DNA from 2 places in the Paenibacillus sp. FSL W7-1332 genome. Region 1 is predicted to be linked to the other one. Evidence: a T-box and tRNA genes for the amino acid it is inferred to sense, from the RefSeq annotation. Region 1 holds a T-box; the other holds one or more tRNA genes.
What was found. A T-box is a leader RNA that pairs with one kind of tRNA and senses whether it is charged. The one in region 1 lies ahead of MKX98_RS15825 (alanine--tRNA ligase), so its partner is inferred to be a tRNA-Ala.
Positions count from the first base shown of each region.

Region 1 (15,599 bases):
GCGTCAATGGTTATGCAGGCACGGGACCCTATATATTGGCCGAGCATAAAGACAATCAATACGCGTTGTTTAGTGTCAATGAGAACTATTGGGGAGATAAACCGAAGATTCAGCATGTTCGTTGGAAGGTCATGCCGGATCACCAGACGATTCTACTTGCTCTGCAGAACGGCGAGATTGATCTCATATTTGGCGCGGACGGCGACATGCTAGATGCTAATGCCTTCTCCTCCCTGCAAGACGAGGGCAAGTATGTAACGAAGATCAGTCCGCCATCCGGTTCGCGCTCGATATTGCTGAACAGCAAGCGAGAAGCAACTTCTGACAAACTGGTTCGCGAGGCATTGCAATATGCCATTAACAAACAAACGATCGCGACCGGCATTCTCAACGACACGGAGCAAATTGCGGATGTCCTAATGTCTAAATCCACTCCGTACGCCAACATTGAGCTTAAGGTTCGTTCCTACGACACCCAGAAGGCCGAAGCTTTGCTGGATCAAGCAGGGTGGGCAAAATCAGACGATGGCTACCGTTATAAGGATGGGAAAAGGCTTAACCTGATGCTGTCCTATAATTCTGATAATGCGCAGGAGAAAACGATTGGGGAATCGATGCAAAATGATCTCAAAGCGATTGGCGTTGAGCTTGAACTGTTGGGTGAAGAAAAGCAAGCCTATTTCGACCGTCAAAAATCCGGTGATTTCGATTTGCAATACTCTTTATCCTGGGGCTTGCCTTATGATCCACAAACCTATGTGTCAACCTGGCGTGTGCCTTCGCATGGTGATTATCAGGCTCAGGCAGGTCTGGAAAAGAAGAAATGGCTGGACCAAACGATCAGTGATGTTCTCGTTGAGCAGGACGAAACTGCGCGGGCGGAGAAATATGAGCAAATATTCAGCTATGTGAATGAAGAGGCTGTGTATCTGCCGTTGACTTATTCAGTTGTCAAAGCGATTCATGCCGAACAGCTTAAGGGCGTTTCCTTCAATGTATCGCAATATGAAATCCCGTTTGAGCTCATGTATTTTGAGTAAGCAGAGAGTGAGTCCTTTATGAGACAGTATGTAATAAAACGCATAGCAGGTACCGTTCCGCTCCTGCTGCTGGTTACCTTCATGGCGTTCATTCTAATTAATTTAAGAACTAGTGATCCGGCAGAGATTGCTCTGCGTGTAAATCAGATTACCCCGACCGAGGAAGTGGTCCAGAGCATGCGCGAAGAGCTCGGACTTGACGATCCTTTTCTTATCCGATATAAAAACTGGATTATGGACAGCTTTCAAGGGAATTTGGGTACCAGCTACGTCAATAAAAAGCCTGTATTGGAAGAGATGCGTCAAGCGATTCCTCCAACGCTTGAATTAGCGGGGGCTACACTTATAATTATTGTCCTTTTCAGCGTTTCCATCGGGATAATCTGCAGCATCTTCGAGAATAGATGGCAGGATCGTTTTTTGCGGGGCTTCATCTTTTTGCTGTCAGCGATGCCAAGCTTCTGGATCGGCTTGCTGCTCATGTGGTCTTTTTCGGTTTATCTGGGGTGGCTTCCGACAAGCGGGAAGAATGGTCCTTCATCCATTATCTTGCCGGCCGTCACCTTGTCACTAACCTTTTTATCCACCTATGTCAGACTGATACGCAATAATATGATTCAAAATACGCAAGAAAATTTCATTCTTTATGCCAAGCTGCGCGGACTCAAACAGAGCACTGTAATGTGGAAAGTGTTTTCCAATTCGATCCAATCGGCTCTTACCGCGTTCGGCATGTCTATTCCGCGTCTGATTGCTGGGACTGTTGTTGTTGAAAATATATTTGCCTGGCCCGGCATTGGTCGTTTGTGCGTCAAGGCTATTTTTAACTCGGATTATCCTGTGATCCAGGCTTATATTCTGATGATGGCCGTTTTATTTATCGTTTGCAATTTATTGGTAGATATTGTGGTCGTGATGATAGATCCACGTTTGCGGAGGGAAGCCAAATGAGTTTTTTCAAGCGTCTTCAACAGGATAAGCTGGGTATCACTTGCTTGATATTTTTGGGCGTGGTCTCCCTTGCAGGGATCTTTGCCCCTCTAATTGCTCCGCATGATCCGACCTTACTTCAGGTGGATATGAAGCTTGCCATGCCAAGCGCAGAGTACCCGCTCGGGACTGATCATCTGGGAAGATGCTTATATTCACGGGTTTTATTCGGCATACGCACCACGTTCTTTTATGCTCTACTCGCTATGAGTGTGACGATTTTTTCCGGGGTCGCATTTGGAATTCTAGCCGGCTATTCGAACGGAAGAGTCCGGGAAGTCATTTTGCGTTTCTGCGACGCTATGCTGTCCTTCCCGTCAGAGGTGATGATTCTGGCTATTATCGGCATATTGGGACCCGGGATTATGAATATCGTGATTGCGAATATTTTGTCCAAGTGGGCCTGGTATACACGGATGATCTATAGCAGCGTTCAGCAGTATCGATCAAAAAACTATGTAAAGTTCGCTCAAGTCCATCAGGCTTCTCCAATCTATATTATGAGAAAGCATATTGTTCCCGGGATCTCCGGTGAAGTAACCACACATTCGACCCTAGAGATGGGCTGGGTGATTCTAAGTATTTCGTCTCTTTCCTTTCTTGGATTGGGCGTGCAACCTCCTGCTCCTGAATGGGGAATGATGCTGAATGAAGCGAAGAATGTGTTGTTCACCCATCCCTGGCAGATGATCCCTGCCGGTATTACCATTCTGCTTGTCATCGTCGCGCTAAATTTTCTCGGTGACAGTCTGCAGCAGGCCATGAACTCGAAATCCTACATGGCAAGCCCGAAGCAACAACGCAAGCTATTCCGCTTGGGTGAAGGGAGGAAGATGGTAAGTGACCATACTGACCGTTAAGCATCTTAATATTGTTGATCTCAAGACCCAAAGAAGAATTGTAAAAGATGCATCCTTCTCGGTGCAAAAAAATTCTTGCCTTGGTATTGTTGGGGAGAGCGGCAGTGGAAAAACGATGACTGTTCGGGAAATTTTAGGTGTAAATCCCCGCTGGATACAATCTGAAGGAGAGATTATTTTCGAGGGCCGCAACATTTTGAAGGACAACGAAAAACAGCGGAGGTCCATTCGGGGTCAAAAAATCAATATGATTCTTCAGGATGCAATGACGGCTTTCAATCCTATTGAGAAAATGGGCTTCCAGATGAAACAAACTTTTATGCAGGTATTGAGGGTATCCAGAAGAGAAGCTGAGCGATTGAGTTTGGAAAGCTTGAAAAAATTGAATTTCCCGGATTCGCTTGCCGTTTATAAGAGTTATCCTCATGAGCTGTCCGGTGGGATGCTTCAACGCTGTATGATTGCGATTGCTCTTGTGCTGAAGCCGGACATTATTATTGCGGATGAGCCTACAACAGCTCTAGACTCCATTAATCAATTGGAAGTCGTCAATCAATTTCAGTCCTTAAAGGAAATGACGGGTACCACACTGATCCTCATCTCCCACGACCTGGGAGTTGTGCAGCGGTTGGCCGACAGCGTTATCGTCATGAAAGAAGGAGAAGTGTTGGAACAGGGCTCGGTCACTGATGTTTTTAATGAGCCTAAACATGCCTACACCCAATATTTAGTTAGCACGCGCCTGCAGCTTTCAGATAGCTTTATGAACACAATGCATAGCGGGGGGATCCAAGAGTATGATTACGGTGGAGAATCTTCAGAAAAGCTATAAGGCTGACCGTGGGCTGCGGAATCACACCCAAAAGCATGTACTGACCGACGTCAGCTTTCATTTGAACGATGGAGACTGTCTGGGCATTGTAGGGGAGAGCGGCAGCGGTAAAAGCACGTTATCCCGGATCCTACTTGGATTAGAAACCAGTGACGGCGGGACCATTCGGATAGATGGCGTGCCACATAAAAAGTGGCTTAAGCAAAACAAAGGGAAATTCAGTGTCGTGTTCCAGGATTATCGCACCTCTGTCAACCCGAACTGGACCTTGCGGCAAATTATCGAGGAACCACTCTATATGCTACGGAGCGGCAAAAACGCTCATGCCGACCATGAAGCGATTATTGCAGAGCTGATGGAGCGGGTAGAGTTGCCCCTTGACTATCTAAAGAAGTATCCGCATGAGCTAAGCGGTGGACAGTTGCAACGCGTATGCATAGCGCGTGCCTTGACCACGCGGCCGCGCTATCTTGTTTTGGATGAAGCCATTAGCTCGCTCGACGTTTCTGTGCAATCTCAAATTTTATCTCTCTTAAAGGAGCTCCAGAGGGAGTTTCAATTAACATATTTATTCATAGCGCATGATCTGCAAGCCGTAGCCTATTTATGTAATCGCTTAGCCTTTCTTAGGGATGGGGTCATTATTGAAGAGCTTGATTGCAACCACTTTATGTGTGCGAAGAGCGAATATGTAAAGTCACTGGTGAGCTCGATCCTTCCCTTTCAATCGAAGTTCAACCGGACGAGTGGTCACAATGTTACTTAATGAAAAGCTCCGTTTTCCCTAAATCGGGGCTGGGATTGACCTTAAACGTGTAAAGAAATATATAGGGGAGATGAAATTGTATTTATCATGAGGGGAATTCGTGTCAATGGACATGAAGTGTCAGACGAACCTTCATCATCGTTTAATATGCTCGCCATGGAAAGGCAACTCGCCAAGAATCAATTAAAAGTTCTATACAGCTCCTAGATAACTAGAGAGCAAACTTTTTGGCCCTTCGACTCCCACTAGGAAGTTTGAAGGGCTAAATTTAATGTATGAAAATATTAAAACAGACTTCTAAGTAATTCGATGAAGTAACGGGGATCACATCACAATTCGCTCATAAGAAAATGTCGGGGGACAAGAACAGACCGATTAGATAAGCATCTAAATATGTTTCCAAATAATTTAGCAAACGGGACCGTTACCTTATGGAGGGCGGTCTATTTTTTCAATGTAAGCAAGAAGCGCCAAAATAAAAATGCCTAACAAGAATATTAATGAAAGTGCGTCTTTGCCTCCATGCTTAGGCTTATGGTTATTTCGTGATTGGTCTTGCTTTTTTACCCATAATATTAATTCCGATCCAGGCTAACATTAATAAGATCTGAGCCAGAACGACCAGCCACAATACTTCTGTGTAACCTCCTATAAGGCAAAATATAGTATTCACCAGGGGGAACCCCAAGAAAGTAAACATGATAGGAAAATCTTTTTTGGGAGTGATTGAATAAATAGCCTTCCGGTCCCAGAACTTTATAAAAGCTAATGCTAAAACTCCTGCTGTAATTACAGAAAGTGCAATCAACATCACCCATTGCATATTAGAGGTTCTGGCGAAGAACGGCCCCATATAATTAAAGAAGTTAGATAAAGGTGAGAACATGCAAGCCAATGACGCAATTGCCGCCAGAAACGGATAGATATAACCAATTGATTGACTGTAGCCTTTCTTTTTGTGCCACCATTCACCAATTAGTATAAAGACTGTCCAATATCCCGCTATATAAATCCATCCTGTAAAATTCATCACGGGTTCCCCATAGATTTGAGGTTCACCGGCTAGCGGATAATAAGTCCATCTTGCCATGAGTCCATCCGTAGTCTGAAATATCTGTTTAACGGCCACCGGGTCCAATGAAAAGTCAAACACCATAGCGCTTAATCCCGTAATAAATGGTTTAGTCCAGGACGGTATAGTTACAGATTTTAGAACACGCAAAGTGGAATAAATGATCAAAAACTCAATAATAGGGACAGTAATCGGTATATTAAATAACATTAAAATACTCCGCCCATAGGCGTAAAAACCTTCCCCAAGCGATGAAGCAGTAATTTCAAAAACAGCTGCGTAAAAAAACACAAAACCTATAAATTGCAGTAGAACCGTTTTGGGATGTGTTTCCTTATCAAGGATATAGAAAACCATTAGAACAGCAGCAATTAAGACTATAATATCTTGAATTATCCATACAGGCACCACAGTTATATCACCCACATTTTACCCTCCATTTAAGTTGAAATTGAATTGAACGTTCAAATAAATTATAATTTCACTGTGTTACTTAAACAACAGGCTGTTCGATTGAGATATGTTAGTTATCATACAAACCACAGTAGATTTGTTCGCTATTTCTAATTGGAGGATATTATGGCAGACAAAAAAACAGATCACAGAGTGAGATATACAAAGATGGTTGTAAAAGAAAGCCTGCTGAAGCTTTTGACAGAACGGTCTATCAATAAAGTGACAGTGACCGACATTTGCAGAGAAGCAGGGATTAATCGCAACACCTTTTATACACACTATGCGAATCAGTTTGAGCTTCTTTCAACGATTGGAAATGATCTTTACGAAGACATTAAGCAAGTTGGGATGAGTTCTTCAAACCCTCAAAAGCTATCTTATGAATTATGTAAGTATATAAAAGCGAATCAAACGATATGTAAGGTTCTGTTCTCAGAGCATGGCGATAAAGAATTACTAGAACGAATCCTTTATATCAGTCACGATTTAACTATTGAGCGATGGAAGCAGGAATTAAAAGATTTTGATCCACAATTATTTGAGTCCTGGTATACGTTCACCGCTCATGGCAGTATAGCTATTATTAAAAAGTGGGTGAGTAGTGGTCTGAAGGAAAGCCCCAATAAAATTGCAGCTTTTATTGATAAAGCTACGGAATCCGTATCTAAAGCTTTTTATTCTGAAGAATTGTAGTAAGTGAAAACTGCATCCCGTATTTTACCTCGTCGGTCAGGTTCGATATAACTCGATTGCTGGCCATCACAGAAGATCCGGTAATATTATCTTCTATTGCTTTTCCGATGTTTAGAATTAGTAATGGCGATTAGTTCCTGCTCTCGCTTTTTCAAAACAGTTGGATATGATTTAATCATTTGCTGTATTGTCTATTATCAATAAATCTGTTTGCTATATGTTCCAGCAGATACAACCATTTTTTAAGAAGTTGGGCATAACAGTTAAGCCGAAAACTTGAGCTGTCGAGAAACAAGAACATGTAAAACTCCACGTTAACGAAACGTTAAGAGCAACCCTAGTTCCTAACTCAAGAAAAACTGAAGCCTTTTCAAACATGGTTGTAAAGCCACTCAACTAACGGGAAACGATAGTTAAATAAATATAGAAAAGCAGCTGGCCATGATCAGCTGCTTTTTGTTCAACTAACGGGCAGGTTAGTTTAATTTTAGTCACGGAGAAACGTAAGAAACTAAAAAGGAAAGTGGTGACCCAACGTTGGCACGCAAAATCTAGGCAGCCCGCAGCGAGGATGTTCGTGGGGCTGCCTAAATTTGTTGTGGTTACAGGTTGTAATTAATGCCTTCGCCAGCACCTGTGCGGGCGTTTACGTATACGTGAGAAACGCCTTCGATCCCAGTGACGGGAAATGCGTATACGAGCTGGCTGTTGTGGATTTCCAGCTTTGGCTTGCCCGAGGGGGTTACTTTTGGGCCAAGCTTCGCGGAGGCTTGCTCCGCTGTCAGCCTCGGGTGAACGGGGAAGGTTTTATTGTAATGGGAATAATAATTAGACGCATCAAAGCTCTTCAACGTACCGGTACGGCGATCAAATCGCCATACGACTTTCATTTGCGGAATGGAAACTTGCTCCCGGACCGGAATATACGTGAGATAAATGGAAGTATCGTTTATCTCTTTCGCTACTAATGTCAGACGTTCGTCAGACCAGCGAGCCATCCAGGTGTCCGTAACCGCGACAACCTGCTTTAAGTCGATAGTTTGCTCTACATCTCCTTTCTCAGAGATCGAGCTCTTGCGTCTCACTTGGAGCACGTGTCCGCTTTTACTTAGTGTTGCAATATAGGAGTTGGTTGATTTTCCATCGGTGTCCGATAACTTGAAATCCAAGACTTCTCCGAATTGGGGGCTGCTCCCGCCTGAGATGTGGACAATTTGCTTACCTGCTCCTTTATTCCAAGCCTCGCCCATGAAAATTTTCGCTTTGGCCGCAAGCTCCGTAGCCGTATAAGTGGTTTCACCGGCGAAAACGGTTCCTGGCTTCGGAGGTATGTATGGATTCTGGTTGTACAGGAACTCGTTAAAGGCTTTATTTCCATAGGTGGAGACCGAGTCGAGTTGAGACAAAGCCTCTTCCATTTCAGTTGATATCTGTTGTATATCCGATATAGAGGAATCAACAGCTTTCTTTCTCATCTGATCGAGATAAGGTAGGGCGGTCCTCGCGAACGTTCTCAAACGCTGAATTTGTTCTAATTGATCCGGGTTAAGCGAGATTTCCTTCTCGCTGGCAGGATAGGCCAAGTAGCGGCTGCCCTCTGTGATAAACGACTCATATGACCAAGATTGAAAGTTCATTGTAACGGATCCGATCCTTACAGATTGCAAGATAAAATTGGCATTTTCAATCGCAGATTGAAGTGCTGCTTGCCGATCTGAAATCGTAGATGCCGCAAGGGACTCCGCAAGCGCATAGTCGAAATCACGCAGGTAGATCAATTGCATATGTGACCAGTATTGCGTATTGTGCTGTTGTTGCTGCTCCCATTGCCGATTATTCTGATGCTCCGTATAACTGAAATAGGTGCCCGCTAATGTCGTCACGCAAAGCAGACCAATGATAGATTTGGTGAGAACGCTCATGTCTATTAAAACTCCCGTCTTTGTCTTCATAATGCTTATCCACTTTAACAAAGATGAGAACACAGTTTAATGAGTAAATATTGCCAATGCAAATCGCTAGCCCATTAGGCAATCCTGCACAGATGAGACTTATGAAAAGTACATTTGAGCTGGGAAATAGTACCATCAGGACAGATTATTCACGTTAATTTTTGTTTTAATCTTTTACGACTAAGCGATCAGCTGTCTTGTTAAGCTAACGGGCAGTATAGTTCAATTTCCAATGGGCATACTATCCCAAAAAGTATGGAGGGATATCATAAGGGTTATCACCTCCGCTCCGGAAGCGATACTTCCCCACCCAAGTTTGTTGTACCTCCTGATTATTTCACAGGGTAAACAGGAATGTGGAATTGAGGTTGGGGAGAATTATAATTTGGCTAAAGTCAGAGGATGCGAAGCAACCGAATTGCCAAAGCTGATGGTAGAATCGACAGACTTATACCTTATAAAAAATAGTGGAATTAATTGACAGAACAAGTTGAGTGTGATAGCATTGGTTCAACTTAAAACGAAAAGGCTATGATGAGAAATAGTAGCTATTAGGGATCTCACAGAGAGAAGATGGTTGGTGCGAATCTTCATTGATCTAATAGTGAAGCAGTCTCGGAGCTGTGAACCGAACAGAGGAATCTAAGTAGGCTTCAACGGAGTTCCACCGTTATTCAGGAAACAATATCGGAGATATCCCGTATTGATAGAGTGCAGAGAAATCTGAAATTAGGTGGTAACACGGACATCATAGTTCGCCCTAAGTTGACAAGAAATAGGTCAGCTTAGGGCTTTTTTGTTTTATTTCTTCTCGTTTGAATATTTGCAAAGTAATTTCCGAGAATAATTAATAATTGAAATGGAGGTATTGAGCATGGTGAAAATGACACCAGATGAGTTAAGAAAATCATATATTGATTTTATGAAAGGAATAGGGGCTAGCCAAGTGCCCTCTTCTAGCTTGTTGCCAGAAAATGATTCCTCAACGTTGTTTACAGGAAGTGGAATGCAACCTATGGTTCCATATTTATTGGGGGAAAAGCATCCGATAGGTAATGAGATTGCTAATATTCAGAAGTGTTTAAGGACAGTGGATATTGATGAAGTAGGAGATACGTCGCATCTGACATTTTTTGAAATGATAGGTCGATGGGAGTTTAAAGCAAATGAAAATAACTATAAGAAAAAGCAAATCGATGCCATTTGGAATTGGCATATTATCGAATTAGGAATTGATCCTGGCAGGCTGTATATCAGTGCTTTTATAGGAAGTGATGATTTGAATATACAGAAAGATACGGAAGCCATTCAAATCTGGTCAGAAAAATTTAAATCAGTTGGTGTAGAACCTATCATTGAAGATGATCCCTATCAATATGGAGCATCTAGAGGTGGAAGAATATTCTTATACGATGAAAAAGAAAATTGGTGGAGTCGAGCCGGAAGTCCATTGGATATGCCTGTTGGTGAACCGGGTGGGCCTGATAGTGAAATGTTCTATGATCTTGAACCAGGCGGTGATTCACTGGATCATCCTGCTTCTGAAAGCGAGAGGTTTTTAGAGATTGGGAACAACGTATTTATGTGTTACAAAAAAGAAGGCACAGGATTTGTAAAAATGCAAAATCCCAATATGGATTATGGAGGCGGATTAGAAAGGGTTGCAACAGCCCTTAATGGTGACAAGGATATTTATAATACGGCTTTCTTCCTTAATCCCAAGAAAAAATTGATGGAGTTAAGTGGTAAACAATATACTGACGATTTAAAGTTGTTTAGAATCATACTTGATCATGTGAGAGCGGCTACTTTTCTAATTAATGATGGTGCGGAGCCAGCTAATAGTGATGCAGGGTATATAACAAGAAGGTTATTAAGAAGGGCGATTCGTGCAGGTAAAAAAATAGGTATACAAGGAAGTTTTGTGGGTGAGTTGTCTGAAGTTTATATAGATGAAGCAACAGCTTATGAAGATTTGATCGGTAATAAAAAGAAAGTTATCGAAACAGTAAATAAGGAAGAAAATCTTTTCTATAGAACTTTACAGCAAGGAGAATTTGAAATACAAAAACATCTTAAGAATAAGGGTAAAGTTACAGGTGCAGATGCCTTTTATTTTTACGAAACATATGGGTTTCCCTTGGAGTTGACGGAAGAGTTTCTAACTGAAAATGGATATAGCATGGAGGACAAGGCGTCTTATATAGAGGCGGCAAAGAAACATGCTGAAAAGAGCAGAACTGCTTCTGTGGGTAAATTTAAAGGTGGATTAGCTGAACATTCAACAGAAACAACAGCGCTGCACACGGTATCTCATTTATTACTTGCTGGTTTAAGGGAAGTTTTAGGTGATCATGTTCATCAACAAGGAAGTAATATTACCTCAGAGCGATTACGGTTTGACTTCAACCATGATGAAAAACTTACGCCAGAGCAAATAGCTGCGGTGGAGAAGTATGTGAATGATGCGATTTCGTCAAAAGCAATTACCTATATTTCAGAGATGCCTAAAACTGAAGCAAAAGAAAGTAATGTTGTAGGGAATTTTTGGGATAAATATCCGGATATCGTTAAGGTGTATACAATCAAAGATAATGAAGGGAAAGTTTGGAGTCGAGAAGTATGTGGAGGACCTCATGTAGAGGATACAACAAACATAGGAAAGTTCAGTATTAAAAAAGAACAATCTTCTGCTGCTGGAGTTAGAAGGATTAAAGGAGTAATTAATAAAAACGCTGAACAATAGCTGATGTTTTAGGATTGCCATTTGTAACAACGTTATGAGTTGCCGGGAATCCAGGATGAATGATAAATCCGGCAAATGAAGACGGTTTGACATCGCTTGGCCTTTCCGTTGGCGGTACCGGAGAACAGTTTTTAAAATCATGACCACCCGTCCAACGGGTGGTTTGCTCTTGGGGTATAACCCCTTGTTGCCAAACTGCGCCTAAAGACGCTAGCCTGACCATAACTCTGTTCAGGCTCATTGTTATTTGTCACTTTCACTTACCAGTTAAACTGGTTTATTTCTTTTTGCCCCTGTTGCTGTTGAATGGATCTTCGTACTCTTTTACACTCAACTTATCCATGGCTTGATCATGTGCCTCTTGTTCACGAATGTACTTCGCTACTGTTGCTTCATTCAAACCTACTGTACTCACATAATATCCTTCTGCCCAAAATTTTCGATTCCCGTATTTATATTTTAGTTGTGCATGCTTCTCGAAGATCATTAACGAACTTTTCCCCTTTAGATATCCCATGAATGATGAGACTGAAATTTTCGGCGGGATAGCCACCAACATATGGACATGATCGGGCATCATGTGGCCTTCTATAATTTCTACTCCTTTGTACTTACATAAGCGTTTGAAAATTTCTATTAAGTCTCTTCTTACTTGATTATAGATCTCTTTCCGTCTATACTTCGGGGTAAATACAATGTGGTATTTGCACATCCACTTTGTGTGAGCTAGGCTGTAGCTCTTGGTTGCCATTTGAGACCATTCCTTTCTTTGAGCCTGAACATCTCAATTTTATTGGAATGGTCTCAGTGGTCAAACCCTTAATCCCTCCACCCGCATAGCGGGTGGTTTTTTGTTTCGCGCGTTTCACGCACTCAACTGGCTAAAGCCATAAGAAAAAGCAATTCGGATTTAATCCGAATTGCTCAGATTGGGAGATCTTTTTATGCCACTTGTTAAATTAAAACTACTAGTTGGCCTAATAAGATTGTATTTCAGACAATACTGCTTTTAATCTGCCTAGATTATCAATTTTAAATAGTTTTTCTCTAAAAGAAATAAACTCATTAGCCGCCTTAAGAATTTCAGATAAAAATTCTTCTTCAACAACAATGTTTTTCGTCTCTTTGTAAGCTTCGTAAAGGTTTGTACCTTCAAAAATCAACGGATTTCTTTTTACTCTAAATAATATCTTGTTCTCTGGTTTTGTAATGATTCTTTTGACACTCCACTCATGGCTATTCATGGCCATAATGTGCTCTCCAAAACCTGTTTTTTTATATTCCAAAGTCATTTCTAAAACACCGATCCACATCAAGTCAATATCATCCCAATCCATAAAGTTGGTGATTGTAGTATCAGACGTTTTTATATTTACTACACCATCTAACTTATGGCCTTTATGCTTGTTTAATTGTCTGTTAGCCACCTGGATTGATAAACTATCTTTCAATGAAATAAAATAGTCTTCAATATTATCTTGACTAAAGTAAAAAGAATCTATAGTCTTCTTTTCAATGTATGTGGTTATATTTAGCATAAACTACTCCAATAACTAAAGGTATGTTGTAACTTAATCAATAAGGTAAAATGTATTTATTCTATAATTACTTACAACCAACCTGTACATTTGTCCATCTATACTAACATTTATTGTAGCATAACCGTTACCGCTAATAATTGTACTTCTATTCGCATTAACAATTGAAATAATTCTTGCTCGGACATCATTTATAGCAAGGTTATAGTAGAAGGTTGTTTTTCCAGTGGCTCCTGTCCAATATAATGGGTGGTGATTCGTAAGAACATGATTCATACTGCTATTTTGTAATGCTACGATGCTAATATAGCAGATAGGTTGATGGTGAATATTAATTTGGAGGATTAAATAATGAAACAAAAACTGAAAATCGTATCCGCATTTTTATGTGGCGCTATATTCAAATCGATAATTACGAAAAACTTCCAATTACTATTGCACGTAACGATGTAACAATCACTTTAAATTCCCTGAATTAAGTAAATGGGAAAGTCCTTTTAAATGTTACTGTAAAATTTTATAGTGATAAGCGTATTGATTTTGAACTTTCACGAATTAGAGCTGACGATAATGTTAAGGGTAGAAAGTCGTACACTACAAGTGCAACGTATTTCTATACACCAACTAAAGGCCCCTGGGTTATTACTACAGAAACATACTTAGATAAACCCATCCTAACAGTTTATTCTGGGCACTACCACGAAGGCAACCGCTAAGAGATCGGCTGCCTTTGTTCACAAACGGACAGGAGGCAAATCATATGTATACATGAGTGTTGCTCTACTGAAGGGCCTTACTACGCTACAAAGACATTCGAAGGCTAGCACAGAAGGATGTGACCTAAGAATGATGGGTATTAATCTCACTGGGAAATTTCGAGTGTTCCACTTATTTTGATAAATTAGGACCCCGACGGAAATCTGCATTGTCAGCGCCTTCCGGAAAATGAACGGCCAGCGTCAGGAAGAGGATTCCGAATTGAATAAAACCGTCGACCTGCACAACTAAGCAAGGTGGTTGTAATGGGTTACCATGGGAAAAACACGGAATAAGCGGATTCCGTGTTTTTCGCTGTTCATTTAGTTGACTATGTCAAATTAATATTTGACTTAGTCAAATATTAATGTTAATTTTTTGCTATCCGAATAAAAAGAAAGGGGCTCACTCATCATGTCAGATGCAACCATCATTCAGACGATCCGGCGCTTTAACCGTTTTTATACGAATGTGCTCGGACTCCTCGATCAACATCTGTTGCACAGCGATTTTTCTCTCTCCGAGGCTAGGGTGCTTTACGAAATTCAGAATACGGAGCATTGCACAGCCAAAATGCTGATCGACAAGCTGAGCATCGATGCCGGATATTTAAGCCGCATCTTAAAGCGATTCGATAAGCTTGGGCTGACCTACCGCGTTCAATCCGATAAAGACGGCAGATCCTACTATCATTACCTGTCCGATCAGGGCCGTGAAATGCTGCACAAGCTCGATGCGCTATCCGACGAGCAAATCCGCCGGTTAATCGAGGGACTACCGGAGCACAGAAAGGGGCTGATTGCGAAGAGCATGACGGCCATTGAAAGCTCCCTCTCCACCGAAGAGGATCGCGGTCTGGGCGTGGTCATCCGCACCGAGCTGCGGTCGGGGGACGTTGGCGTCCTGATCCATCTGCACGGCTGGGTGTACGCGGAGGAGTGCGGTTATAATCATGGATTTGAGGGCTATGTTTGCAAGACCTTTCATGAGTTCTTCCAACATTATGACCGGGAGAAGGATCGGTTCTGGCTGGCGGAGGCGGACGGCCACATCGTCGGCGCTATCGCCATTGTCGGGCATACGCCGGACAAAGCACAGCTCAGATGGTTCATCCTGCACCCCGATTTCAGGGGAAGGGGACTTGGCAAGACGTTATTGAACGAGGCCGTCAAGTATTGCCGGGAAAAGGGCTACCGGAACGTGTTCCTGGAAACGACCGAGGATCAGGAAAATGCGATTCGGATGTACGAGAACGTCGGTTTCCGCAAGACCGGCGAGCGTCCGAACGAAGCGTGGGGCGTAAGCCACGTCGAGCAGGTTTTCGAGCTTCACTTGCCATAACGTCCCTTCATCGAGACCCCAAATCCGGATTGCTAACAATTTCTATATTACTACCAAAATACACGGTATTGAAAAGTAGGGGGCGAGCTTGAACCGATCTTATGTCGCAGATCCATTCATACGAAATGAACACGAGGTGAACATTGCGGAGAGGGCAGACCGGCTGGCCGCCATATTCGCGGAGAGAGCTCCCAAGCATGATTCGGAAGGATCGTTTCCGTACGAGAACTTTGAAGATCTCAAGGCGTCAGGCTATTTAAAACTAACCGTTCCCAAGCGATTTGGCGGAGAGGAAGCCTCCGTCTATGAAATGGTGCTGGCCCAGGAACGGCTGGCGCGCGGAGACAGCTCCACCGCACTAGCTGTCGGCTGGAGTATCAGCCTCTTGCTTAAGCAGCGTCTGACCCGGGCTTGACCCGAGGCTTTGTTTGAAAACCTGTGCGAGTCGATAGAGTTGATGGCCTTGTTGGGCGGAACCGAAGATGCAAGACCGGCAAGATTACCGTTACTTATCAAAAGAAATCCTACACCTTGAACCCCAAAAATCAAATCATTTA
Region 1 covers NZ_CP150209.1:3,551,145-3,566,743, reverse strand. The annotation lists gene nikA (nickel ABC transporter substrate-binding protein) at 1-1,040, shown strand, start outside; gene opp1B (nickel/cobalt ABC transporter permease) at 1,059-1,991, shown strand; gene opp1C (nickel/cobalt ABC transporter permease) at 1,988-2,890, shown strand; gene MKX98_RS15850 (ABC transporter ATP-binding protein) at 2,871-3,722, shown strand; gene MKX98_RS15845 (dipeptide/oligopeptide/nickel ABC transporter ATP-binding protein) at 3,688-4,488, shown strand; gene MKX98_RS15840 (carotenoid biosynthesis protein) at 5,027-5,986, opposite strand; gene MKX98_RS15835 (TetR/AcrR family transcriptional regulator) at 6,140-6,709, shown strand; gene MKX98_RS15830 (hypothetical protein) at 7,312-8,631, opposite strand; T-box leader at 9,184-9,427, shown strand; gene MKX98_RS15825 (alanine--tRNA ligase) at 9,536-11,407, shown strand; gene MKX98_RS15820 (hypothetical protein) at 11,385-11,630, opposite strand; gene tnpA (IS200/IS605 family transposase) at 11,685-12,158, opposite strand; gene MKX98_RS15810 (hypothetical protein) at 12,385-12,945, opposite strand; gene MKX98_RS15805 (helix-turn-helix domain-containing GNAT family N-acetyltransferase) at 14,116-15,042, shown strand; partial or broken gene MKX98_RS15800 (acyl-CoA dehydrogenase family protein) at 15,131-15,454, shown strand.

Region 2 (15,599 bases), 2.2 Mb from region 1:
AATGACGATGTATTAAGAAGAGGAGGGAAGTCATTTTGACTATTGAACGTTTTCAAATTCAGGTCTCTGATGAAATCCTGAACGATCTGCAATACAGAATCCATCATATCCGCTGGCCGGATCAATTGGAAAATGCGAATTGGGAACGGGGCACGGAATTAAATTACTTAAAATCGCTAGTTTCGTATTGGAGGGACCATTATGATTGGCGCGCACAAGAAGCCAAGTTGAACCGCTTCTCCCAGTTTCGCTGCAAGATCGATGGGATCGACGTGCACTTCGTACATGAACGCGGTAAAGGTCCTAACCCTTTGCCCCTGATTCTTACTCACGGATGGCCCGACAGTTACCTGCGTTACCAAAAAATCATCCCGCTGCTTACGGATCCGGCCAGCCATGGCGGAAACCCCGAGGACGCTTTTGACGTAATCGTCCCTTCATTACCTGGCTTTGGATTCTCCAGCCGTCCTAAACATCCCGGGGTCAACAATTTTCATGTCGCCGAAATGTGGGTTAAGCTCATGACCGAAGAATTAGGCTACAGTAAATTCGCTGCCGCCGGTGGGGATATGGGCTCCGGTGTGACCAGATACCTGGCGGCAAACCATCCCGAACGGTTATACGGAATCCATCTGACCGATATCGGGATTATCCGAGATCTCATAGCTTCATCTGATCAGGCCACGCTTTCGGAAGAAGAGCGGCAATACCAGAATAATGCTTCGGCATGGATGGCTCAGGAGGGCGGCTATATGTCCATTCAATCGACGCGCCCCCAAACCCTTGCATATGGACTTTCCGACTCGCCCGTAGGTTTGGCCGGTTGGCTGACGGAGAAATTCCGATCATGGAGCGATTGTAACGGCGATCTTGCGCAAAAATTCAGCGAGGATGAACTCCTTACGCATATCATGATATATTGGGTGACGAACACCATAGGATCGACAGCGCATATGTATTATGATAATGCGCATTCTTTGCCGCCAATCGGCTACATCGAGGTTCCGACTGGCCTTGCCCTATTCCCGGCGGATATCCTGTTGCCGCCCAAGGAATGGGCCATGCGCAACCTGAATGTAACCCGCTGGACTTCGATGCCCCGCGGCGGACATTTTACCGCTCTGGAGGAACCAGAGCTTTTTGCCGATGACATTCGCGCATTCTTCAGACCTTTTAGAACGAAAAGCTGGTGAATCAGAACCGTTTCTAAATACACTGTCTAGCAGATAATAAGAAAAGTAGACGGACCGTGGTCATCCCCTGACCCTGCATCGTTGCCGCTCAGTTCCCCTGTCGGGAAACGAGCGGCTTTCTCTTGACCTTGAAAGTACCTTGAGCCGGATAATTGACAATCCTTATCAACCACGGTTTTGTTACAAAAGTTATTTACTTTAATTAAATACCTTTTTAACAAAGTTAATAAGCTTGGACTTTAAGTCATCACCGTGCTCTCCCCTATGGTACATATCTGTTCCGTGATAACCACTCTCATCCACAATTAGCTCTTTATCCGTGGCTCCGGATGCTTGATATAATTTGCGCACTTCTTGTTCAATTGAGCCTCCATAATCGCCAGGTGAAAAAACAAACATGGACGGTGCTTTAATCTTCTCAACGCTCGGAATGGAATCAAGGGGCCCACATTGTGCAGGAGAAGAAAGAATAATCAGCCCCTCAATAGGCAGCGCCTGACGAACGCCTGCAATGATTGCTGTACTACCGCCACATGATGCTCCCGCCAAAAACACTCTTTTTGCACCCAATCGTTTGAGTTCACTTAAGGCAGCATCTGCATCACGATCTATATTCTGATTATCCTCCGGAAAATTCTGTGAGGCACCATGATTACGATATTCAGGAATAACAACCAGATACCCACTGTCAGCCAGTTCAGTTCCCATGTCAAGAAAAGAGCAAATGTTATAGCCTTGCTCGTGTGCAAGCAGGACTCCTTTATCTCCACTGCCTAGCACAAGTGCAGACAGATACACCCCATCACTGGTTGTTAATGTAGTTGCTTTATTGCGCAGCTCATCCGGAACACAACTATTCACAAGATGCCCGTTAGAAGACTTCACCGAACGATCCGGCCAGGCAGGATCATATTCAACCGGTTTGTTTGGGGGTATGTTCTTCACTTCGGCAACGGGTGTTTCAGGTACAGCAGTTTCTACAAGTTTCGTATGTTGAGGTTGATCAGATAGAGATTGATTTTCATTTGAAGATATAGGCATTTTGGTGGTGCATCCTGTAATCGTTAATAATAAAATGAGCAATACAAATACCATTTTTGTTCCCTTAGAAAATACGTTCATTGATTTTCTACACCTCCAACTATTACTGAAATTATAAGTGATGATTGAGCTCTATTCCATTCGTTCTGCTACAAACCCGTTCTGCATACAGCTTTGGGTTAAGGTCCGCGTCCAATGTCACCCTGCCATCCGTAACTTCGTATTTGGGATGGCCCATTTCATGTTCCGTATACATCTCGTTCAGATGCAGCATTTTTATATACTGCTCGTAAAGATGACCTTTACAATGATTTTGAAACTCCAATTTCGCAATCCCCCTCTCTTGTAGTTAGCGGACCAAGTTCAGTGACCGCACCAGACTGCGATCCTTTTTGTTCAGTACTGAAAAAAATTAATCTTAGCAAAACCGATAATGACAATCAATATCATTTGAAATTGAAAAACTATGTCCTCTTGACGGAAGACGATCCGGATGAGACCGTTACTGGAGACGATTACAGAAGAAACTAAAACAGCCTTAGCCCGGTGGAAGCTCGAGCTGAAGCTGTTTAGACACTTTGTTTTATTCCACTGTCTACTTGACAATATCACTAATTACCCGTTTGCTTAATGTTCCCGATACTTGTCGTGCTGAAGCGTGGCATCTCCGGGAGCAGGCCCGCATCGAGCTTTAATTATTGGGCCTACCTTCTTTTTAGCTTTATGTCAATAAAATCAACGATCTGCTGAAGCGAGGAAATTTGAAACATAATATGTTCACGTTGACTTCTTAATTGATCCACCAGTTCAGGAAGAGTGGCGGGATCCGAATCGACTGAGGCAGCCAAAAATGGTCGCATCGCCTCGAGCGACATTCCCGTTTTTTTGAGGCAGGTTATTTGCTTGATCCTATAAATGTCTTCTTTACGATAAAAGCGATGCCTGTTTTCCTTCCGTTCTGCCTGAGGCAGCAGCATGATCTTTTCGTAATAGCGGATTGTATCCTCGGAAATACCGGTTTGCCCGGCGACTTGCTTGATCGTAAAAGTTTGTTCTTCCATCATGTCTCCTCCCTAAATTGCCGTTTTGAGCATTTTACATCTTGGAGCTGACTCCAAGTCAACCCTAATTCCATCACTTCTCCTTGGGCGATTTTTTATTTTCGCGCCTTGACTTGGAATCGACTCCAACTTTTATTATGGGATCTGCGGGAGAAAACTCCCGACAACCATCTATCTTAAGAAGGGCAGGAACATATTATGGAACTAAAGATTACCGCACCCTCTCCAGTCGTCTCGGTAAAGCCGATCGTGCTTTCAGCCCCGGGCCGTGGCGAGAATCTGCAAGTGAGAGTCTCCGCGCCGACGACCGGTCGTAACTTACCTATCATTGTTTTCTCACACGGTTCTGGCTCATCGTTAGAGGGTTACGGCCCCTTGGTTGACTTCTGGGCCGCACACGGCTTCGTAGTCATTCAACCTACCCATCTCGACTCAAGGACATTGGGTCTCCCTCAGGACGATCCCCGCACACCACGGATATGGCGTTTCCGAGTGGAAGACATGAAGCGCATCCTTGATCAGCTTGATTTCCTGGAATCTGCCGTTCCCGGCCTCAGCGGGCGCCTTGACCGAAGCCGCATCGCCGCAGCCGGACATTCCTTCGGCGGCCAAACGGCGGGCAACTTGTTAGGCTTGCGAGTCCTCAACCCCGAGACCAAGAAGGAAGAGGACCTGTCCGACTCGCGCATCAAAGCAGGCGTGCTATTCGCCACCGCTGGGCAAGGTGGGGACAGCCTGACACCGTTCGCGGCCGAGAAAATGCCGCATCTGAACGTAAGCTTCGAGCACATGACCAAGCCCACTCTCGTGGTCGTCGGGGATCAGGACGACACTCCTAACAAATATCAGCTAACCGTTCGCGGGCCGGATTGGATGACCGACCCTTACTTCCTCAGCCCGGGAGCAGAAAGCCTGCTCACCCTTTTTGGCGCAGAACACTCACTTGGAGGGATCGCTGGTTACGAGGTTACAGAAACAACAGATGAAAACCCAGAACGGGTTGCCCTGATCCAGAAGGTTACATGGGCTTACCTTCGACATATTCTCGATATTGAGCAGACCAACTGGTCGGCAGTGAAACAGACTTTGTCCGAGACGCCCCATCCAATGGGTCGAATTGAATCCAAATAAAGCTCTAGAAAGACAGCGAGCTCTCCCGCCGGCCCAATGCCTGTGAGGGAGCTCGCTCTCTTTTACTGGCTTCTTGAGGTACGTCAGAGATAGAAGTCAACCATATCTCCAAACAGCCGTTTAATAAATTCGAGCTCGCTTTCGTTATAACTTTCCAAAAATTCGTACATTCTTTGCCTTTCCTTCGCATGAAGCTCATGATGAGCAGCAAATAGCTTTTTGCCGACAGGCGTTAACCGAAAATACACTTCCTTTTTGTTATCGTTGAGCTGGGCTTTTCGCACCCAACCTGCCTTTAGTAATTTGTTTGCGATCTTGGAGGTATTTCCTTTGCTTAAATTTATTCTCTCCGCGATGGAAGTGAGATTGATCGGCTCCTGCTCTCCGATGCACGCAATGGTGTGCAGTTCCGTCATATTCAAGCTGAATTCCGATTCAATGTGCTTCCGGATATCCTCCAGGTATGTGGCAGTTATTCGGGTTTCATATTGCTCTTTTTGCTCAAGAAACTGAACGAAAAATTCATGAATGGCGGTTTTGGTTTTGTTCTTACTGGCAGTTTCCATGATTATGCTGACTCCCTCGACTTATTTGTTTATTATATCATATATTGTTTCCTTAGAAACAAACGATCATACTCATATTAAGATTGGGGTTGACAGGATAAAGAATAAATAAGTACAATGATATTGTTTCATATGAAACAAAAATTATATATAGTTTTTATCATACCCTTTTTAACAAGCAATAAAAAGATTCTACCGAAACAATAATTAATGAAGGAGGTGCATACCTACCAATGGAACTCGTGAATCCGAAGACATTGACGGATAAGGTTACATCTGTAATTTCTCATGTCGTGGTAACTACTGCCTCCAAACTGGCCTTCATCTCAGGTCAGGTTTCTGTAGATGAAACAGGAGCATTGGTCGGTTCAGGGGACTATTACGCGCAAGCGGTTCAAGTGTTCACCAATCTTAAGTATGCATTGGAAGCCGTGCGAGCGGATCCATTGTACATTGGAAAGATGAATATCTTTGTGGTAAACCACAACCCGGAATTGATTTCGATTATTTTTGATGCAGGATTTTATGTGTTTGGCCCTAACTGGCCGAAGACAGCAAGTACCTATATAGGCGTTCAAGCACTAGCCGATCCTGAATGGCTTATCGAAATAGACGCTATCGTGATCTTCCCATAATGTTTAAGAAAAGAGGTTATTTATATGAAATATGAAGTCATCCTTATCGGTGGCGGACCTGTCGGCATGATGTTGGCTGGGGAATTGGCATTAGCCGGTGTAAAGGTCTGCGTCATTGAACGATTAAAAGAGACAACTCCATATTCACGTGCGCTTACCGTCCATCCACGAACCCTTGAAATATTAGATATGCGTGGAGTGAAATCACAATTAATCAGTCAAGGCCGCTTACTTTCGAGAGGACATTTTGCCGGATTAGAAACCCCCTTGGATTTCTCGGTGTTGGATTCTTCTTCCAATCACACCCTCTTTTTACCGCAGAGTGAGACGGAGAAGGTGCTGGAGGAATGGGCGCTTAGCCTTGGCGCAGAGGTCCGGAGAGAGGTTGAGGCTCTATCTGTGCACCAGGATGAGGATGGGGTTGACGTTAAGATCGCGGGACCTCATGGAGAAACAACGTTAAGATCAGCTTATGTGGTAGGTACGGATGGAGCTAGAAGTTTGGTTCGCAAGCATGCAAACATATCATTTGAAGGTACAGATGCGACCTTCACGGCTATTCTGGGGGATGCCGTTCTATCTGAATTGGCTCCTATGAGTGTCATATCCCGGATTACAGAAAAAGGATTGGTCAGCATCATGCCAATCAATGATCATATCTACCGAGTCTTGATGATCGATATGGAGAGACGTAACATCTCTAAGGATGAGAAGGTTACATTGGAAGAGTTTCGTTCATCGCTCATCCGTACGACCGGAAGCGACTTGGGATTGAACGATGTGATATGGATGTCCCGTTTCGGAAATGCGACGCGGCAAGCGGGACGCTATCGGAATGGTCGATTGTTTTTGGCCGGAGATTCGGCGCACATTCATTTTCCGGCTGGTGGACAGGGAATGAACGTCGGCTTACAAGAAGCGATGAACTTAGGCTGGAAGCTTGCAGGAGCAATCAAAGGCTGGGCTCCGGACTGGCTATTGGACAGTTATCATACCGAACGTTTCCCATGGAATACGGCCTTGCTCCGGAATACCGAGGTCCAAACCCTGCTTCTGGACGTGACTCCTCCCATCATGGAGCTGCGAAGCATGCTGGCTGATCTGATTCAAATACCGGAGGCTAATTATCAAATCGCTGCACAGATTTCCGCCATGGATGTACATTATGCATCCGACGCAGAAGCGCCTTCCCATCCTTTAAACGGGAAACGGTTCAAGGATCTCAGCTTAAAGCTAAAAGATGGACAATTGATGAACTCCTATCCTCTCCTGCACAAAGGTACTTTTCTTCTGTTGCAATTCCATTCTAATGAACAGCATAGCGGTCAATGGGAAACGTATAGCAACCTTCAAGTTGTACATGCCTCATTGGCTGAGGCTGACGCGGATTGGAACGACGTCCACACGGCGCTGATTCGGCCGGATGGACATATTGCCTGGGCGATTCCTCTATCCGATCCGAATCCCATGCAAACCATAAATGAAGGAATCACTCGCTGGTGCGGAAACATTACGGATTAGTAATTCGTTTGAGGTGTGTGACCGCCTCCCCCTGACCCAGTAAGGTCTGTAGATGATTGAACAAGCACCGTCCTTTATGTCAATGGAATCAAGTTCTTATCCTCAGGTTAGGATAAAACTTGATTCCTTAAATCCCTCTCCCCAATTCTGCAGAACGCATCATCACAGCCTTGATCCAGGCGCTTTACCACTATTTGTGGTACGGTTCAACTTAACGCACCCGGTCCAGAAGCTATAATCAAACAACATGCACAGCAGGCCACCGAAGAAATCGGTGACCTGATCTGATATTATTTGTTCAACTTATATAGAAGCCTGGTTTTTCAAACTTCCGCATTGCCGGTTACGCCCGCAGCTGCAGATCGGCGACGCATGGATAATGAAATAATAGCCGGGATGAGTCCAATGGCAACGAAAGCTCCGCCAAGCAAACCAACGGATGCTAGCGAGATGCTTTCTACAACAATGCCTCCGATTACAGCCCCTACAGCCATGCCCAACTGCACAATAGAATTATTCAAACTCAGGATAATCCCCGAAGCCTGAGGAGCCATGCCGATTAAATAAACTTGTTGAACCGGCCCCGTCGACCAGGCGAAAAAGGACCATAACATAAGCAAAGGCAACACGATCATGGACGAGTGGGAGAACGCCGTCAGTAATAATAATATTCCCGAGTGAAAGAGCAAGCCTCCAATCATCGTACGGGGGATACCCCATTTATCTGCACCGTAACCGCCAACTTGGGACCCTATGAGACTGGCCAGCCCAAACGCAAACAACCCGATGTTTACCATCCCTTCGCTCATCCCCGTAATGTCCAGAAGAAACGGCGTTATATAGGTGTACAGCATCGTATAGCCCAATATCCAGAAAAAACTGATGGAAAGCGCGACCGTGATTCGTGGGCTTTTTAATAAGGCAAGCTGTTCCCGAATAGGTACGGGAGCCTCTCCTTCCGATCTCGGAATCGCCAGCAAAAGGACCAGCATCGCGATTAAGCTCAGGGCTCCGACTCCCGTAAAGATGATTTTCCAATCATGTGAGCCCGCAATGATTCTCCCAAGCGGAACCCCTAAAATAAGTGCGAGATTAAAGCCCACTAGAACCGTGGCGATTGCGCTGCCCTGTTTTCCTGGATGAGATATTTTAGCGGCAACCGTCAGGGCGACGACCATAAATACCCCCGTGCTGATCGCCAAGATAATTCTTGCTCCAAGCAGCATGCCGTAGCCTGTAGTTGTGACCGTGATCAAGTTCCCTACGAAAAATAATCCCAAAGCCGACAGCATCAGCTTTCTTCGATCCATTTTTGCCGTGAGCGCAATTAGGATCGGGGTGCCGATGGCATAAGCAAGCGAGTAAACCGTAATCAACTGCCCGGCCGCCGCTACCGACACTCCAAAATCACTTGCAAGCATATCCAAGATGCCGGCAATCACGAACTCTGAAGTTCCAACTAAAAAGCTGACAATGGCTAAAATATAAATTTTCCATGAATTTCCCATCTATTTCACCTCTTTTCATTTCAACAGATCTAAATCTATAGAAATCATATTTAAAAAAAATGCTCACTTCGCCGACTTCACTTCTCGGCCCAATCAAGCCTCCTCGTTCCCAGCGTTCGTGGTCTGCTTTAAGCGTTATGGCCAGATGTCTGACGTGCCAGCTCCTTACGGACAATCGGCGCTACTTTGGTCCCGAGAAGCTCAATCGTCTGCAGCAAATCGCGATGCGGCAAGGAACTGAAATCGTTGTACATCATGAAGCGAGTCAAGCCAAGATTCTTATGCAGCAGCACGATTTTTTCTGCGACGTATTCGGGATCACCGACGTATAGAGCGCCATGAAGGTTACGGGCTGAATCGTACGAGTCACGTGTATAGGTAGACCAGCCTCGTTCCCGTCCAATGTGGTTCATTTGGCCAGCCATGACAGGGTAATACCGCTTAGCAGCCTCTTGTGCCGTATTCGAAATAAAGCCATGCGAATGTGTAGCAATTTGCAGCTTATTCGGATCGTGACCAGCTTTCACGGCGGCTTCTTTATAAAGCTTCACTAAGGGTGCGAATCTTTGCGGCTCCCCTCCCAGAATTGAGAAGGCAATAGGAAGTCCCAGCAAGCCGGCCCGAACAGCTGATTCCGGATTGCCGCCCGTACCGATCCAGACAGGCAAAGGCTCCTGCAGTGCACGAGGATAGACGCCCATGTTGTCAATCGCCGGGCGATGACCGCCACGCCAGGTCACCTTTTCGGAAGCGCGAATCTTCAACAGCAGTTCCAGTTTCTCTTCATACAATTCCTCGTAATCTTTCAGGTCATAGCCGAATAGCGGGAACGATTCAATGAACGACCCCCGTCCGGCCATGATCTCCGCTCGCCCGTTCGACAGACCGTCCAACGTTGCAAAGTCCTGATATATCCGCACCGGATCGTCCGAAGATAGCACCGTCACTGCGCTCGAGAGCCGGATCCGCTTCGTTGTAGCTGCAGCTGCGGCCAGAATGACAGCTGGCGAGGAGCTTGTGTATTCGATGCGATGATGCTCGCCGATGGCATAGACGTCAAGGCCGACCTGATCTGCCAATTGGATTTCTTCGATCGCCTGGCGCAGCCTCTGGGCATGCGAGACACCGCCATTTCCGGGATTTGCATGAAGGAAGGTGCTCATTCCAATCTCCATCGTATTCGTTTGACCGCTCATAGTTATTCTCTCCTTCATAATATGGATTAGGGGGGATTAGTAAAAAACTGTTGAATAATCATTCCAAATCGACTCGTTCGTTAAAATCGGTTTAAGTATAAACCCCAATCAATTCTATAGTTCTAAATTTATAGAATTGATTTCCGAAAAAATTACGCCAACAAAAAGGGCGCAAATTTTTCCGCTATTTCTCGATTGACGTTATAGTGAATAAACGATCCATTCTTGCGAGAATCAATCAAGCCAGAGTCCGTCAATTGCTTTAAATGATGCGATAGCGTCGAGCCTGCAACCGACTCAAGCCTTTCACCGACGGCAGTGAAGCATAAATTGCTTTCTTTCGCGAGCAGTAAAGCGATTTTCAACCGGGTTGGTTCCCCCAAAGCTTTATACACTTTAACCGCTTGCCCGATATCTTCTTGATTTTCTCCCACTGTTTCCATCCACCTCCCCGCGCATCTTCTGCAGTTCTATAACTATCGAAATCAAGTTTAGCACCATGTCGTTCAAATGTAAAGGGCAGAGCTGAACCCTGCTCCCTCTACCCTCGCTAATTTTATTCCTCGACGGCGATGCCGGCTGCTCTTAAATGCCCGTAGGCAACGATTCTGCTAAACTGAGATGAAACTTCATCTGCAGGAAGGGGTTTATCGTTTTTAATCCACCAAATTACAATCCCCATGAATGACGATCCGAGGTATTCGATCAATAATTCCTTGGATATCGCTAATGGTGAGTTTCCCTGAGCAGGTTTCCACCCCTCAATTAATTTATCTTTAATGATATTTTCCATTTTCGCTTGAAACTGATAGATTCTATTCTCATCTATTAACATGGAATGATAAAAGGTCAAATTTAGAGAAATATGCTCCAGTACAGTTTGCATGACTGTCTCGAGTAGAGAAATACTGAAAGGATTCATGCTGATGGGACAAAGAACGACCGCATCCTTTAATTCGCTCAACAATTCATTCATACATGTATCTAATAAATCAGGCTTGTTTTGGTAGTGGAGATAAAATGTGTTTCGATTGATCATAGCCCGATCGGCAATATCCTGGATCGTTATGGATTCATATCCCTTTTCCTGAATAAGCTCATAAAACGCCTTTCGAATCGATTGTTTCGTGCGCAGTATTCTTAAGTCGGTTTTCTTGTTCATTGTTTTCGTTCCCCCTACATTTATTTAGGTCGTTAAGCGACAAAGTTTTATGAGTTGTCTGTTATCCATCATAACTAAAAATATTGAATATTGAGCGTTATATTAGCCTCTATTATAATGAGCAAGAGATAAATAAACAACATATTGTTCAATATTTATCTAGATGACTAAATAACTCTAAAGAGGATTTTCCAATGACATTCAACCATCTACATGAGCTTGTTCGTAAGGCAGTCGCCGTACTGGAAAGTTTTGAGAGCGGCAATCCCGAAGCGATTACGGCTTACGTTCATCCAGATCAATATATTCAGCATAACCAGGCCTTACTCGATGGTCGTGAAACCATGCTTGGTGCTCTAGATCATTTAAAGGAAATTGGTACAAAGGTAAGCATTAAGCGGGCTTTAGTTGACGGAAATTATGTGGCACTTCATTCTGTATATCATTTTCACGGCCCTAAAATCGTATTTGATATCTTCCGTTTTGAGAATGGACTAATCGTTGAGCACTGGGATAATTTGCAAGAGATGGTGGAGAAGACACCAAGCAATCATACAATGATTGACGGACCGGTTACGATTAAGGATATCGACAAAACGGATGCCAACAAGGCATTTGTCAGAAGCTATGTTGAGAACATCTTGCTCGGGAAGAACCCTGACCTGCTTGCCTCTTACTTTGATGGAGATCACTACATTCAGCATAGTCCGCATATTGCAGATGGACTTTCAGGTCTTCACGCTGCTTTGCAGGCTCTGAAGGAGAAAAATGTTGAGTTTCAATATACTTATGTCCATCAAGTTATCGGTCAAGGCGATTTTGTTCTTACAATGAGTGAAGGTCTGTTTGATGGTCAGCATACCGCTTTCTACGATTTGTTCCGCGTAGAGGATGAAAAGATCGCTGAGCATTGGGACGTAATCGAGGCCATCTTGCCGGCAGAAAAACGAAAAAATTCGAACAGTAGATTTTGAAGTTTGTGTAGCTGAATCGCAAGAAAGACATCGCCGAAATTTAAGTGCGGTGATGTCTTTCGATTTTACGAATGTACTTGAGTGATCATTTTTTTAATGAAATGGATACAGAAGCGTTGCTGCAGCAACGCTATTTTTGTTCATTGCCATGAAGTGACCGTGTGATGCAGCCATATTATATGGTGGTCCTTTCACAATGAACATTGCCGTTGATAATCAACCATATGTTCATTATAAAGAGACAAGGAGTAGTGGATCATGAAAATGCTGACACAAAAAATGATGTGGCTGGGAATGGTGCTCGTCCTGATCGTGTTGACCGTATTCGGGGTAGCGATGATGGGATCGGTGCTTGGATCGAAGCCAAAGGAGGTCCCGGTGGCCCTCGTTATCCTGGACCAGCCGGCGGAGCTGCCGACTGGAGGAACGTTTGCGGTAGGGGAAATGATCCGGGAAAAGTTGCTGTCGAGCCCAGCAATGCCGTTCGTCTGGCATGTCGTGGATTCCGAGGAAAAGGCCCGGGAAGGACTGTATAAACGCGAATATTACGGAGCGATGGTGATTCCGGCGGATCTGAGCAGCGGTTTACTCTCGCTAGCAACGCACTCGCCGATTCACCCTAATGTGAGAATCCTCTCCAATGAGGGTATGAACACCCAAGCCTCGATGGTCGTAAGACAGGCAATGGGGCAAGCGATGAAAATGATCAACGGGGAACTGTTGCAGCAGCTGCTTGGGCAGATCGGACAGCAAACGGAGCAAATTCCGGTTGAGACGGCTAAAGCTTTAATGACACCGGTGAACGTTCAGGAGGAAGTCGTGCATCCACCGGGAGTGAATAATGCGGCGGGGAATGCGCCGGGTTTGTTGACCCAGATTATATGGATCGGCAGCATGGTGACCGGAGTCGTCTTGTTCCTGGCTAGCCAGAAGGCGGTCGCCGCGGGTTCAAGGAGATGGACAGTCAGCGCGCTGCAAGCTATCGGGGGGCTTGCGATCGTCGGCATAGCCTCGTGCTACACCATATGGATGGCTTCGTCGTGGTACGGTATGGAACTGGCGAACGCGGGGGAGACGTGGTTGTTCTTATGGTTGGCTGGATCGGCGTTCTTCTTGTTGCAATCTTCCTTGCTGAATTGGATCGGATTCCGGGCAATACCGCTTCTCGTACTGCTGATGTTCTTCTCCATGCCGCTGCTGAACATGGCTCCGGAGTTCTTGTCGCAGATAACGCGAGATTGGATCTATTCGTGGACGCCACTGCGGTTCGCGGCAGGAGGGCTACGGGAAGTAATGTACTTCGGCGGACTGGACGCAGCTTACTCAAACGCCTTGATTTTGTGGGGCGTCGCCGGTGGATTTTTGGTCTTGCTGCTCACTTCCGGATTTAGGGTCGGTCGAGCGACAGATGCCGCTCCTACTTCTTTTACAAGCAATTAAAATAAAGTAAGAACAATCAACGATGCGTTGTACTTCCTTTTTTACGCTCAATGTTATAATTAGATTGCGACCATTTCTGGGAAGAATTAAAAAGTTATTAATCAAAACCACCCGTGTGAACGGGTGGTTTGCTCTGCGGCTGAAAGCCTTTGTTACTGGCCAGCCCTAAAGGGCATTGAATCGTTCGCCAACCGCACTACTTTTTCGGCTACCCCTTAAGGGGTCTTCTAGTTCTTCTTCTTTCGTTTGCTTCCTGTTTCTTCTCCTGTGAATGGATCTATATACTCTTCCAGCGTCATTTGCTCTGCAACCACGTCTTCTTGTAACTGATTTCGTATATACTCTTCAATCACTTTCTTGTTCCTTCCTACCGTGTCCACATAAAACCCTTTACACCAGAATTTTCGATTCCCATACTTATATTTTAAATTTGCATGGCGATCAAATATCATTAAGCTACTCTTCCCTTTTAGATACCCTATAAATGATGACACACTTATTTTCGGCGGTATACTTACCAGCATGTGTATATGATCTTTACATGCCTCTGCTTCTATAATTTCTACACCTTTTCTTTCACACAATTGTCTTAGTATTTTTCCTATATCTCTTTTCAATTTCCCATAGATCACTTGTCTTCTGTACTTTGGTGCAAACACTATGTGATACTTACAATTCCATTTTGTATGTGCTAAACTGTTCACATCAGATGCCATCTGATCTCCTCCTCGTGTTTTAAATTTGGTTGGCGAACCGAATTTATCTTAACACTTCGGAGGATTTTTTTTATACAACGCTTAAGCTATCCTGAACCATACGCATAGCGTATGGTTTTCTTTTTACAAGAAAAAGGAAAAAACCCTTGATAATCAAGGGTTTTCTTCGTATGGAGCCTAGGGGGATCGAACCCCTGACCTCATCGCTGCCAGCGATGCGCTCTCCCAGCTGAGCTAAGGCCCCGTAAGCGACTTCTATATCATATAAAAAATCAGCAGGCATGTCAACAGGTTTTTCACATTTTTTGATGACGTGCTGTATCCCTTTTACTTCTCTATATAATGTCACTTATCGATGATGAGGATGGGCTCCTTGAGAGCACCGGAAGAGCACCTGGATCACGCAGAACCCTGGTGCTCTTACAGCTCCTGACCGTCCGTATCCTTGGACAGTAGGCTTTTCAGTTCCTTCATAAACATATTGATATCCTTGAACTGCCGATACACGGACGCAAACCGGACGTACGCTACCTCATCGACCGGATACAGCCGTTCCATCAGAAGCTCCCCGATCTGGCGGCTCTCCACCTCTGCTGCTGCGGTATTGCGCAGTGCCTTCTCGACATCCGATACGATCATATCCAGCTGGTCCACGGATACCGGACGCTTCTCGCATGCCCGGATCAAACCGCGGAGTACCTTCTCCCGGCTGAATTCTTCGCGGCTTCCATCCTTCTTCACAACAATCAGCGGCGTTTCCTCCACCATCTCAAAGGTTGTGAATCTCTTGCTGCACTGCTCGCATTCCCTGCGGCGGCGGATGGATTTATTCTCGTTGGCAGGCCTGGAATCCAGCACTTTCGTTCCGGCATAACTGCAATATGGACACTTCATAAAGTCATCTTCACTTCCTTTGTTTTCAGCGTATTTTAGCCTTAACGGCCCTAATGAAAAATTTACCAGCAAAACTTTTTTCTTTTATGTTATGAAAATGCGAAACCCGAGACATAATACTTTTACCAACCCAAGGAGGTGAACTTAACATGGCACAAAGCAACAACAACTCCAACAACCTGGTTGTTCCTCGCGCAAACGCTGCTCTTGAGCAATTGAAGTACGAGGTAGCTCAAGAACTTGGTATCTCCATTCCACAAGACGGATACCAAGGTAACATGACTTCCTACGAGAACGGTTCGATCGGGGGATACATCACAAAGCGTCTTGTAACCCTGGCCGAGCAACAATTGGCTGGTCAATTCTCCGGTCAATAATTGATTCTTCCTTAAAAAAGGAGTGTTGGACGGCTCGATGTAAGAGCCTGTCCAGCGCTCTTTTTTCGTTAAAAGCCGTCCTTATACACATCCGTATATTGATTATAATAATAAATCACGCGCTGTACATAGTGGCGGGTTTCCCCGATGGGAATACTCTTCACATTCTCGTAGGTTCCATCCC
Region 2 covers NZ_CP150209.1:5,749,403-5,765,001, forward strand. The annotation lists gene MKX98_RS25940 (epoxide hydrolase family protein) at 36-1,193, shown strand; gene MKX98_RS25945 (alpha/beta hydrolase) at 1,392-2,315, opposite strand; gene MKX98_RS25950 (hypothetical protein) at 2,347-2,559, opposite strand; gene MKX98_RS25955 (MerR family transcriptional regulator) at 2,939-3,298, opposite strand; gene MKX98_RS25960 (alpha/beta fold hydrolase) at 3,494-4,426, shown strand; gene MKX98_RS25965 (MarR family transcriptional regulator) at 4,510-4,992, opposite strand; gene MKX98_RS25970 (RidA family protein) at 5,226-5,627, shown strand; gene MKX98_RS25975 (monooxygenase) at 5,652-7,148, shown strand; gene MKX98_RS25980 (MFS transporter) at 7,472-8,656, opposite strand; gene MKX98_RS25985 (Atu2307/SP_0267 family LLM class monooxygenase) at 8,785-9,852, opposite strand; gene MKX98_RS25990 (metalloregulator ArsR/SmtB family transcription factor) at 10,005-10,286, opposite strand; gene MKX98_RS25995 (TetR/AcrR family transcriptional regulator) at 10,409-11,014, opposite strand; gene MKX98_RS26000 (nuclear transport factor 2 family protein) at 11,209-11,988, shown strand; gene MKX98_RS26005 (ABC transporter permease) at 12,247-13,428, shown strand; gene tnpA (IS200/IS605 family transposase) at 13,656-14,144, opposite strand; tRNA gene MKX98_RS26015 (tRNA-Ala) at 14,316-14,388, opposite strand; gene nrdR (transcriptional regulator NrdR) at 14,565-15,038, opposite strand; gene MKX98_RS26025 (alpha/beta-type small acid-soluble spore protein) at 15,188-15,415, shown strand; gene MKX98_RS26030 (lytic transglycosylase domain-containing protein) at 15,484-15,599, opposite strand, start outside.
Region 2: it has a tRNA-Ala gene. The T-box ahead of MKX98_RS15825 (alanine--tRNA ligase) is inferred to sense a tRNA for this amino acid. The anticodon was not compared.